Linked DNA regions of Caldivirga maquilingensis IC-167. The main gene of each other region encodes a partner of the protein of the gene in region 2 in a complex. Links are inferred from orthologs where the notes say so. Each region holds a gene or a part of one and is shown on either strand. Other genes may lie near its edges.

Region 1 (5,139 bases), 1.2 Mb from region 2 along the record:
CCCCTAGTTAAACTAGCACTCAAGCCTATTCAATGATTTAACCAGTTCATTGAAGCTACCGTATGATGCAATCACTTCATCACCACACATTACGTCTATCCTCTCCACAGGATACGTATCAAGCACCACCTGTGGTGGCTTCTGAAAGGCCCTACTCCAAGGTATCTTTAAACCATCCACATTAATCGCCTTAATTTCACCATCAATCATGATGAAGTTCCTAATCCCCCTAAACCTCACCAGTACCTTAATCCCCCTAGTCCTTGATGCGTCTATTACCTGTTCAAGGTCCCTTAAGCTCACCAACCTGCCTCACCCTCAACCATTCCGCATCCCTTTGAGTAGGCTCTATTGTAAACGCCCTATAGTAGGTTAACGTCCCCTCTGAACTTAATAGAGCTAATATGAGCTTCATCCTATTCCTTTCAGCGTAATCAGTTAATTCAAGTAATTCCGTTGTTTTAATTCCCCTACCCTCATCAAGTATCTTAATCATGTATTGGGGATTTGATGAGAGGGCATTCTTCTTCTTATCCCAAACAAGCATATCTATTTTACCATCCCTAACCGGCTTAACGTACAATCCCCTATTCCTCAAATCCAGGTAAACCATGAATCTCTCTAAATCACCTGAATGAAGTACATCACTTATTGAGACTTGCCTCCCATCAACGTAAACCTTAAAGTCGCCAATATATATTAAGTAAGCTAATTCTATTGGATCTATTTTATCCGGGTCAAGAGGCCTCTTATCATTGAGAAGTAACCTAGATAATTCATCTTCAATGATGTAGAAATCCCCCACACTCTTAACCCTAAGAATCTTAGCACTCCTCATGGTAAGCAGAGTAAGCTATCTATTAAACTGGTTAAAAACATTTTCAATGATTATAAGTGAAGCTCAATGCATTATGAAGTCCCCAGCTACTTTAAGCTGTTGATTCAAGTTAGGGTCTTCTAGAATTATTAATACTTAATACCACCGGTGCAGTGAGTAGCCGGTGAATGTAGCAGTAACCTATGATACCTTAAGTAGATGGGGTGGACAAGAATTAGTAACATACGCCATGGTTAAGGCTCTTAGTGAAAGTGGGTTCACAGTGGATGTTATCCTACTCTTCAATGGGGGGATAGACAGCAGGATCAATGATATACCAGCCCGAAGGATAGTAAGTGCTTTTGATCATGATCCTAATCTACCCATACGTGGGTTAAGTAGAAACATTATAACAGGAATAATGAGTTTAGGCTATGATTTAACAATAAACACTGTTTACCATGTTATGATTTGGCCATTCGATATAGGTTACTTAAATAACCCAGGAACATACATGCCACCTTATAGGCTTAGGAGGAGAATTCTCCTAGAATTTAATAGAGTAGTATTACCTATCCTAGGGCCTAGGCTACTTCTGGCTAATTCAAAGTGGACTCTTAATCAATTACCCTATAGACCAAGGTTAAGCGGTGTGCTTTATCCCCCAGTAATGCCGCATCAATGCGGTTCAGTGAGTAAAGAGGAAATGGTGGTTACTGTGGGTAGAATAGCCCCTGATAAGAGGATTATAGATGCTGTTAAGATAATGGAGGCAGTCTACGCTAATTACCCTAAGGCCTCATTCTACGTAATTGGACTACCCTACAACCAGGAGTACTTTAGGCTTGTTAAGGAGCAGGCTAAGCATGTTGAATTCATACTTGATGCCAGTGAGGAAACCAAGTGGGATTACTTATGTAGAGCCAAGGTACTACTCCACACTGCTATCAATGAGCATTTCGGTCTTGTTGCAGCTGAGGCCCAGTACGCTGGGGTAGTGCCTGTTGTGCATAAGTCGGGTGGCTTATGGAGTGACATAGTTGGATATGGTGAATTTGGGTTAGGGTACTTAAGCAATAATGAGGCTGTTGAATCAATAATCAGGCTGCTGAGTAATGGGGAGTTATTTAACGCCTACAGTATGAGGGTTAAGGAACATTCAATACTATTCACCTATGAGGCCTTTAAAAGTAGGCTAATAAGCTATGTTAAGTCATTAATTAAACCTTAACCTTAATGAATTACTAATTAATGCTAACAGGAAAGCTGCAAAGCACTTAATGCTAATAATTCTCACTACGTAGAATAAGGAGTAGACAGGCTTTCAGTGGGGTATTATTAGTTATGAGTGGGGATTTACTGCTTAAGCATTGTGTATTAGGGATCCGTTCAGTTAAATTTTTAAAGAGTAAATTAATGGCTTCTATTGATGAGCATAATAAAGAACCCTACTGAGAGTGCATTGAAGAAGCCCCACTTAAACCTAGCTATAATAGGGCATGTGGATCATGGTAAGTCAACATTAACGGGTAGGCTACTGCTTGAAACAGGTTATGTTGATGAGAAGGCATTCGCTGAACTTGAGGCTGAGGCTAAGAAATTAGGTAAGGAGGACTTCAAATACGCCTGGATAATGGATAGGCTTAAGGAGGAGAGGGAGAGAGGTGTCACAATTGAGGCCATGCACGTTGGCTTCGAAACACCTAAATACTTCTTCACAATAATAGACCTACCTGGTCATAGGGACTTCGTAAAGAACATGATAGTTGGTGCAAGCCAGGCTGATGCCGCATTATTAGTTGTTTCAGCAAGGCCAGGTGAGTTTGAGTCTGGTGTTGGTCCACAGGGACAGACAAGGGAGCACTTATTCCTAGCATGGACACTTGGTATAAGGAACCTAATAGTTGCCGTTAATAAGATGGATGTTGTTAACTATGATCAAAAGAGGTATGAGCAGATAAAGGGTGAGTTAAGTAAGATACTTAAGATACTTAGGTATGATGTTAATAAAGTACCCTTCATACCTGTAAGCGCAGTGAGAGGTGATAATATTAAGGTTAAGAGCAGTAACATGCCTTGGTATAATGGTCCAGTCCTACTGGAGGCTCTTGATGCAATTGAACCACCACCAAGGCCAATTGATAAGCCACTTAGGCTACCTATCCAGGACGTATTCTCAATAACAGGTGCTGGTACGGTAATAACCGGTAGAGTTGAGTCAGGTGTGGTTAAGGTTGGTGACACCATAGTAGCGTTACCACCAGCTAAGGTTGGTGACGTGAGGAGTATTGAAACACACCATATGAAGCTTGAGGAGGCTAAGGCAGGTGATAACGTGGGTATTAACGTCAGGGGCTTTGAGAGACAAGACTTAAAGAGAGGTGATGTAGTTGGTCATCTAAACAACCCACCAACAGTTGCCGAGGAGATAGTGGCGAGAATAGCAGTCCTAGAGCACCCAACCACAATAGGCGTTGGGTACACTCCAGTAATGCATGTTCACACAGCCACTGTACCAACCCAAATAATAGAATTAATATCAAGGCTAGACCCAGCCACTGGGCAAACTGTTGAGCAGAAGCCTCAATTCATAAAGAGGGGTGATGTAGCAATGGTTAGGCTTAAGCCACTTAAGCCAGTGGTTGTTGAAAGGTTCTCAGACCTACCTGCCTTAGGCAGGTTCTCGCTTAGAGACATGGGTAGAACCGTGGCGGCTGGGCAAATAATAGAGATTAAACCAGCTAAAGTTGAGATAAAGAGGTAATGAGCAGTTTTTCGTCACTTGAGCATTTAAAAATCAAATTAACGTAAATTATACCTTCCAGTAAGCTTCATTATGCATAGTATTACTTCCTACCATTATTAATGCGGGTAATTAATAAAAACACCGATACCCAACACCAGTGGTGATTAGTGAGTAGGGGTGCTTCTGAGTTGTGTGATGAATTGAACCCGGCATGACGAAGATAAGGCAAGTCCTGCATCTTACAGGGAATTAGGGTAAGGGGCTTTGGTCTATATATGGGTGTCAGTATCCCTGCATAGTCCACATCCCCTAGTCCCTAGGATGGGAGGAGGTTGGTCTGATTCGTGGATGGGGGAGTATTTTAATGGTTAAGTAATGCGGGGTCATTGAGTTAGTTTCACTACTCTCTCATACTTAACCTCCCAATTAACCTTAGCCATTTTAGAAATCTCATCCAATCTCTTCATCACATCGCCACTTAACTTAACATTAATACTCCCTACATCGTCTTCAAGTTGAGTTACGCTTGTGGCACCTATTATTGGAATTACAGTAACCCCCATTTCCTCCGACTTCCTTAAAATCCAAGCCAACGCTAATTGAGCATCAGTAACCCCTAATTCCATCGCCAATTCATGGAACTCCCTCATAGCCTTCAATGTCTCTGGGGTTAAATACCTCCACCGTATCTCATCAACGTAACCTGCCCTAGACATTTCAGGTATACCATTAAGGTACTTTCCAGTTAATACACCTTGGGCTAAGGGAATGTAGGCCATTATGCCTAAGCCATATTTACTAGCTAATGGAATCTTATCCTTCTCAATATCCCTCTCAATGAGGTTATACGGCTCCTGCATTGCTATGAATGGTAGGTGAATTTGCCTTGAGTAATTAACAATATACTCTATATCCTCAGGGTGGAAGTAGCTTTCACCAACATAATTAACAAGACCTTGACTAACCAAGTCCTTTAAGGTATCTAAGGTTTCCTCGATTGGTGTAGATGGATCAGGCCTATGCATTAAGTATATGTCCACGTAACTAGTATCCAATCTCCTTAACGACTCCTTAATCTGCCACCTAATGTGCTTCCTAGATAAACCCTCACCATTAGGCCAAGGAGCCATCCTTCCCCTAACTTTTGTTGCTATGACTAGTGATTCTCTATCATAACCTTTTATTGCCTTGCCTAGTATCCTCTCAGCATTACCGGCGTGGATGTAATCCGGCCCTTGCATTGTTCCATGGTATACGTTGGCTGTATCAATGAAGTTAATACCCAGGTCAATAGCCCTCCTAATTATCCTAACAGACTCCTCCTCATCAACCTTATAAACACCATACTCATCCCTAACCCTAGAAGGAGGAAGATGCCACAAACCAAGACATAACTGCGAAACCTGTAGTCCACTATTACCGAACCTAACATACCTCATGATTTTAATCTCCTCTATCCAAACCTTATTAACTTATTGTTCTCGAAACGCATAATAATTGGCTTAACGAAGCTTATGCTATGGATAGGAGAATAATAGTGGGTGTGGTGGTTGCAGTATTGGTGGCGTCAATCTGC
Region 2 (5,136 bases):
ATCACCCTTAGTTAATAATTCATTAATGGTTTGATTAACCTCATTAGCGTATTGATTAAGTGCATTGATTAAGGCCTCCCTAATGAATGAACCATAAGTGCCATTACGTATCGCCGCTAATTGAGCTAGGCGACCATACTCACCACCCTTAATGTACGTAACCGTCAGGGCCTTAACCCTAGCGTAAAGGCTATTGGCTAATGCCGCCTCCTCCTCATGCTTAAGGCTGTTTAATAATACTGATGCCTCATTCATTATATTGTTAAGTTCACTGCATGTTAAGTTACTTGAGTTCAGGAGTTTAAGTATGGATTGAGTCTCATTATAAGCCGTCGTATTGCCAAGTCTTAGGCTTAACTCCGCAGCTGCATTAACCTTAGCCTTAATTAAGTCTATTATTTGTAGGCACGTGTAGTTAATAGTCCCTTCATGACTCAGCCTACTCATTAAGGTAACATACGTCTCCTCCTCATAGCCCACTGCCTGCTGGATGTAGTTGAGGGACTTAATGCATTCACCAAGGTTAAGTGTTTCATTAGCCTCACTTAAGAGTTGGGAAGCATTCAGTAGGTCAGTATTAATTATTGAATACTCACCAGTGGCGTTGGCTATTATGAGTACCTTAATGTATAATTCCTGGGCTATCATCATGTTGACGCTGGCTGCAGTGCAGGTTAATGATGAGTTAACGGTAATAGTGTAATTAACTGGAGGGTCACTTGAGGCCGTTGGTTTCTGGGTAAGTGAGTGAACCGCAATAACACTAACCACCAGTGCTGCTACGGCTATTAAGGCCAGGTACCTCCACTTCATGTGTTGAGTAAATGAGTAGTTGTTAATAAGGTTTTTCATATTCCACTATTCTGAGGCGCAATGAAGTAACCCTAAGTCCGCTAAATCCTTAAAAACACTTAAATTAGTGGCTGGTAATGGCGGCAGTAAGTGCACGCTCTAGGCCGAGGCCGAAGCTTTATGGACCAGAGGTTTACTACTGTACATCATGCGGTAGCCCAATTGCGCCATTTAAGAGGGCAACCCACTTCCTATGCCCAAACTGCGGTAAATATGAGATTTGGAGGTGCGAACGCTGTAGGAGGGAGGGAAATACCTACAAGTGCCCGGTCTGCGGCTTTGAGGGCCCCTAATTAAGTGTCTAAATATTACTTCCCGCTTAACCTCAATATTAAATTAAGTGGATCCTGGTTAGAATCAAAGGAGGCTTAATTATGGGTTCCCCATGAAATTAAAAACCAGACTTACCCAGTGCTATTATTACTTCTTTACGCATTTTTAATGCCGTGGATTAATGAACTGACCTCCTCCCCGCCCTAAAGGGTGAGGGTTCCTTTAGGGTGGTTCATTGGTTCCCCGCATCTATTCGGGCTATATCTTTCATCCGTGGGGCAGTCGAGGGGGGTCAGAAGCTCCTCCCATTTTGACTAGAATTCTCTTCTAAATATTCAGCAAGGCTATTACATCTCTATTGTCTTCGAATCCGCATGTAGAATACTTTAATGCCTTATAGCCGTTTGCAACAAGCCTGTTTCCGCACCTAGGGCACGTTGTCGATGTTCCCTTAGGCTCTACAGCAACTACTTTTACACCATGCTTTTCTGCCTGCCAGTCAATCCAGTAGATGAGTCTTCTATAGGAGAGCACTATCATTCTTACTCTGTGTGTCTTTGGTAGCTCTCTTAGAGCTTCCACTAACCCTTTCAAGTCCTCTCTGGCTACAGCTAAGCTGTTTCGCTTAGCTTCGAGATCTATCTTTAGAGCCGTCTTCTTCGCCCAGTACTCGGCAATGTTTCTAGCCTTTCTGTGGAAGTACCTTATACGCTCATGTATTCTCTTCCTGCGCATCCATGGTCTGTACTTTCCATGAGAGTACTTCTTCATGAGCTTCTCGGCAAGTAACCTGTAGTGCATGGCTCTATCCACAGTTGTTTCAACTCTTTTAACAATGCTGAGTTGCCAAAGTAGATATACCTCTCGTTAATGTCCACGGCTAGAACAACCTATAGGCTCTACTTTCACAGGCTTTGGAACCCTCACTCACCCCTATACTTCCTTATGCTTACCTTCCTGAGGCACCTTAGGCACGTAGCGTAGAACTGTTTTCCCCTTGTATCCCCACCTTGAAAAGGCGAGGCTTTCAGCTGTAAATAGGCTGAAATGTGGCTCCTGTTTTAATTAACTGGTACAGTAAATTTTATATAATGCGTATTTTAGGGGACATGGTGAATTAAATGGCTCAAATATACTACGTGTACAGGGTTACCCCAAGTAGGGAGGATGTTGACTACGAGAAGCTTAAGCAGGTTATTAAGGGTAAGCTTGAGCCGAAGTACCCTGTTAAGGGTATTGAGGAGGAGGAGATTGGTTTCGGTATTAAGGCCTTGAAAATACACATAGTTACGCCTGAGTCCGATGAGTACACTAGTGATGAGATTGAGAACATACTATCCCAGATAGAGGACATTGGAGGCATTGAGCTCGAGTACTTCACCAGGGTTAGCTTCTAAAAACACAACCAGCCCTAGCCTTGGATTAGCCTTTGCAGCCTCATGCCTAAGGTTGCGGGGCATTAAAAGTTTTATAAACCCATAGTTTAATTCTCACCTATGTCCGGTGAGGAGGGTTGGATTGAGCTTCGGGTGGCTGAGGCTAAGCAGAGGGATGCTGGTAGACCCATTGTTCGCATTGACCCAACTATTATGAGGGATTACGGTATTGAGCCAGGTACCGTGGTTTACATTAAGGGTAAGAGGCTAACGGCAGCTAAGGTAATGTATGGTTTACCTGAGGATGATGGTAGAGGGGTTATTAGGATGAATTCAATCATTAGGAAGAACGCCGACGTTAGCGTTAATGATACTGTTAAGGTTAAGGTAACTGAAGCTAAGCAGGCTCAATTGGTTAAACTAGCCCCAGTCTCAATGACGTTATCAATTGAGCAGAACTTCGAGAATTACGTTAAGCAGAGGCTTAAAGACTACGTGCTAATGGAGGGTGATTTAATACAAATACTGGTGCTTGGGCAGTCCCTAATATTCCAGGCTATTCAAGTTAAGCCAAGTAATACACCGGTTATTGTTGATGATGAGACCCAGGTTAAGGTGCTTGAGAAGCCTGTGGAGAATATTAGGATACCTCGTGTTACTTGGGAGGATATTGGTGATTTGGAGGAGGCTAAGCAGAAGATTCGTGAGCTTGTGGAGTTGCCTCTTAAGCATCCTGAGTTGTTTAGGCATCTTGGTATTGAGCCCCCTAAGGGTGTTTTACTAATTGGTCCTCCTGGTACTGGTAAGACTCTCTTGGCTAAGGCTGTTGCTAATGAGGCTGATGCGTACTTCGTCTCCATTAATGGTCCTGAGATTGTTAGTAAGTATTACGGTGAGTCTGAGGCTAGGTTGAGGGAGATTTTCGATGAGGCTAAGCGTAATGCACCAGCAATAATATTCATTGATGAAATAGACAGCATAGCACCAAAACGCGAGGAAGTAACCGGTGAGGTGGAGAAGCGCATAGTGGCCCAATTACTAACACTAATGGATGGTTTACAGGAGAGGGGTCAAGTAGTTGTTATAGGAGCAACGAATAGGCCGGATGCAGTGGACCCAGCATTAAGAAGACCAGGAAGATTCGACAGAGAGATTTGGATTAACCCACCTGACACTAGGGGTAGGTATGAGATACTGCTCGTCCACACTAGGAATATGCCCCTTGAGAAGGATGTCGACTTAAGGAAGCTCGCTGAGATAACGTACGGCTACACTGGAGCCGACATAGCTGCATTAGCCAGGGAGGCCGCAATGAAGGCTTTACGTAGAGCTCTTCAACAAGGCATAATTAACCCAGATGACCCTAACACCTTCACTGATGAGAACCTGAGTAGAATAAAGGTTACTATGCAGGACTTCATGGATGCTATGCGTGAGATAATACCAAGTGCCCTGAGGGAGATTTACATTGAGGTTCCTAAGGTTCGCTGGAGTGATGTTGGCGGATTAGAGGAGGCTAAGCAGGAGCTTAGGGAGGCTGTTGAGTGGCCTCTCAAGTACCCGAATAGGTTTAAGATAATGGGCATTAGGCCGCCTAAGGGTATTTTGTTGTTTGGTCCTCCTGGTACTGGTAAGACTCTCTTGGCTAAGGCTGTTGCCAATGAGAGTGGTGCAAACTTCATAGCCGTCCGCGGCCCTGAAATACTGAGTAAGTGGTTTGGTGAGAGTGAGAAGGCTATTAGGGAAATATTCAAGAAAGCCAGAATGGCAGCACCATGCGTAGTATTCTTCGACGAAATAGACGCAATAGCACCAGCAAGAGGATATACGTTGGATACATCTGCGATGGATAGGATTGTGGCTCAATTATTGGCTGAGATGGATGGAATAGCGGCGTTGGAGAATGTTGTTGTTATAGGCGCCACCAATAGGCCTGATATGCTTGACCCAGCATTACTAAGACCAGGAAGATTCGACAGAATAATATACGTACCACCACCGGATAAGCCCAGTAGGTTTGAGATACTTAAGGTGCATACTAGGAATGTGCCCTTAGCTAAGGATGTTGACCTATGGAGGTTAGCTGACTTACTTGAGTACTACACTGGAGCCGACATTGAACTACTGGTTAGGGAGGCGGCGTTAACGGCTCTTAGAGAGAACCCTAATGCAACCGAGGTTACCATGGAGGACTTCTCCAAGGCAATGAATAAGATTAGGGCTACTTTAACCCCTGAGATGATTAAGTTCTATGAGTCATGGTGGGATAGGTTTAAGACTAGTCAAGTTAGGGCTAGGGAGCAGAGGAAGGCTGAAATATTCATTTAATCTGCAAAACCTTTAATAAGGCCTTATTTTCCACTAGCATGAATGAGTAAGCCATCATTCCCGCTTCACTACGTTATATACCAGTACCTTAAGATGAAGAAGGAGTCATCAATTAAGGACCTGATGCAGGCTTTAAAGGCGTTCGGTTACGATAATGTGGATGAGGGTGAGGTACTTAAGGTGCTTATGAGGCTTGAGTTAAATGGCCTAGTGACCGTTAGCACTGATAGGAAGTACAGGTACTACATTAAGCTTAGGCAGTAGCGGTAAGCTACTCACCCTGCCTTAACCTACCTCTAATAGCCTC

Evidence for each region. The genes of interacting proteins can lie anywhere in the genome.
Region 1: the proteins of CMAQ_RS02760 (region 2) and tuf are in contact, whole or in part, in a crystal structure (PDB 7CSL), measured with the Pyrococcus horikoshii proteins. The link is inferred for Caldivirga maquilingensis IC-167 from one-to-one orthologs. Residues at the interface, in WP_010884146.1 of Pyrococcus horikoshii: Phe4, Leu6, Val7, Val9, Arg11, Met13, Pro14, Thr15, Asp16, Pro17, Leu38, Ala39, Lys40, Glu44, Pro45, Ile46, Ala47, Phe48, Gly49, Leu50, Tyr56, Leu58, Arg60, Asp61, Glu62, Glu63, Tyr65, Ser66, Phe67, Asp68; in WP_010885563.1 of Pyrococcus horikoshii: Val16, Lys20, Ser21, Lys62, Arg65, Glu66, Arg67, Gly68, Val73, Ala74, His75, Ile88, Asp89, Ala90, Pro91, Gly92, His93, Asp95, Phe96, Lys98, Asn99, Gly103, Ala104, Asp227, Val228, Tyr229, Ile231, Val234, Val237, Val239.

The regions. Positions count from the first base shown.
Region 1 is NC_009954.1:1,821,194-1,826,332, reverse strand. What follows is about bases 1,487-4,412. They hold tuf (translation elongation factor EF-1 subunit alpha), read left to right. Parts: upstream 1,487-2,243; coding sequence 2,244-3,581; downstream 3,582-4,412. Other genes in these bases: CMAQ_RS08970 (aldo/keto reductase), read right to left, coding at 3,947-4,412; CMAQ_RS08980 (glycosyltransferase family 4 protein), read left to right, coding at 1,487-2,048. In the rest of the region: CMAQ_RS08990 (hypothetical protein), read right to left, coding at 13-303; CMAQ_RS08985 (tRNA intron endonuclease catalytic-like protein), read right to left, coding at 284-838; more of CMAQ_RS08980, read left to right, coding at 1,002-1,486; more of CMAQ_RS08970, read right to left, coding at 4,413-5,002; CMAQ_RS08965 (hypothetical protein), read left to right, coding at 5,083-5,139. UniProt on the Methanocaldococcus jannaschii protein: GTP hydrolase that promotes the GTP-dependent binding of aminoacyl-tRNA to the A-site of ribosomes during protein biosynthesis.
Region 2 is NC_009954.1:573,829-578,964, reverse strand. What follows is about bases 962-3,884. They hold CMAQ_RS02760 (elongation factor 1-beta), read left to right. Parts: upstream 962-2,246; coding sequence 2,247-2,522; downstream 2,523-3,884. Other genes in these bases: CMAQ_RS02755 (CDC48 family AAA ATPase), read left to right, coding at 2,622-3,884; CMAQ_RS02765 (zinc ribbon domain-containing protein), read right to left, coding at 1,453-1,938. Outside these bases: CMAQ_RS02775 (hypothetical protein), read right to left, coding at 1-813; more of CMAQ_RS02755, read left to right, coding at 3,885-4,829; CMAQ_RS02750 (hypothetical protein), read left to right, coding at 4,872-5,093; amrS (AmmeMemoRadiSam system radical SAM enzyme), read right to left, coding at 5,101-5,136. UniProt on the Methanocaldococcus jannaschii protein: Promotes the exchange of GDP for GTP in EF-1-alpha/GDP, thus allowing the regeneration of EF-1-alpha/GTP that could then be used to form the ternary complex EF-1-alpha/GTP/AAtRNA.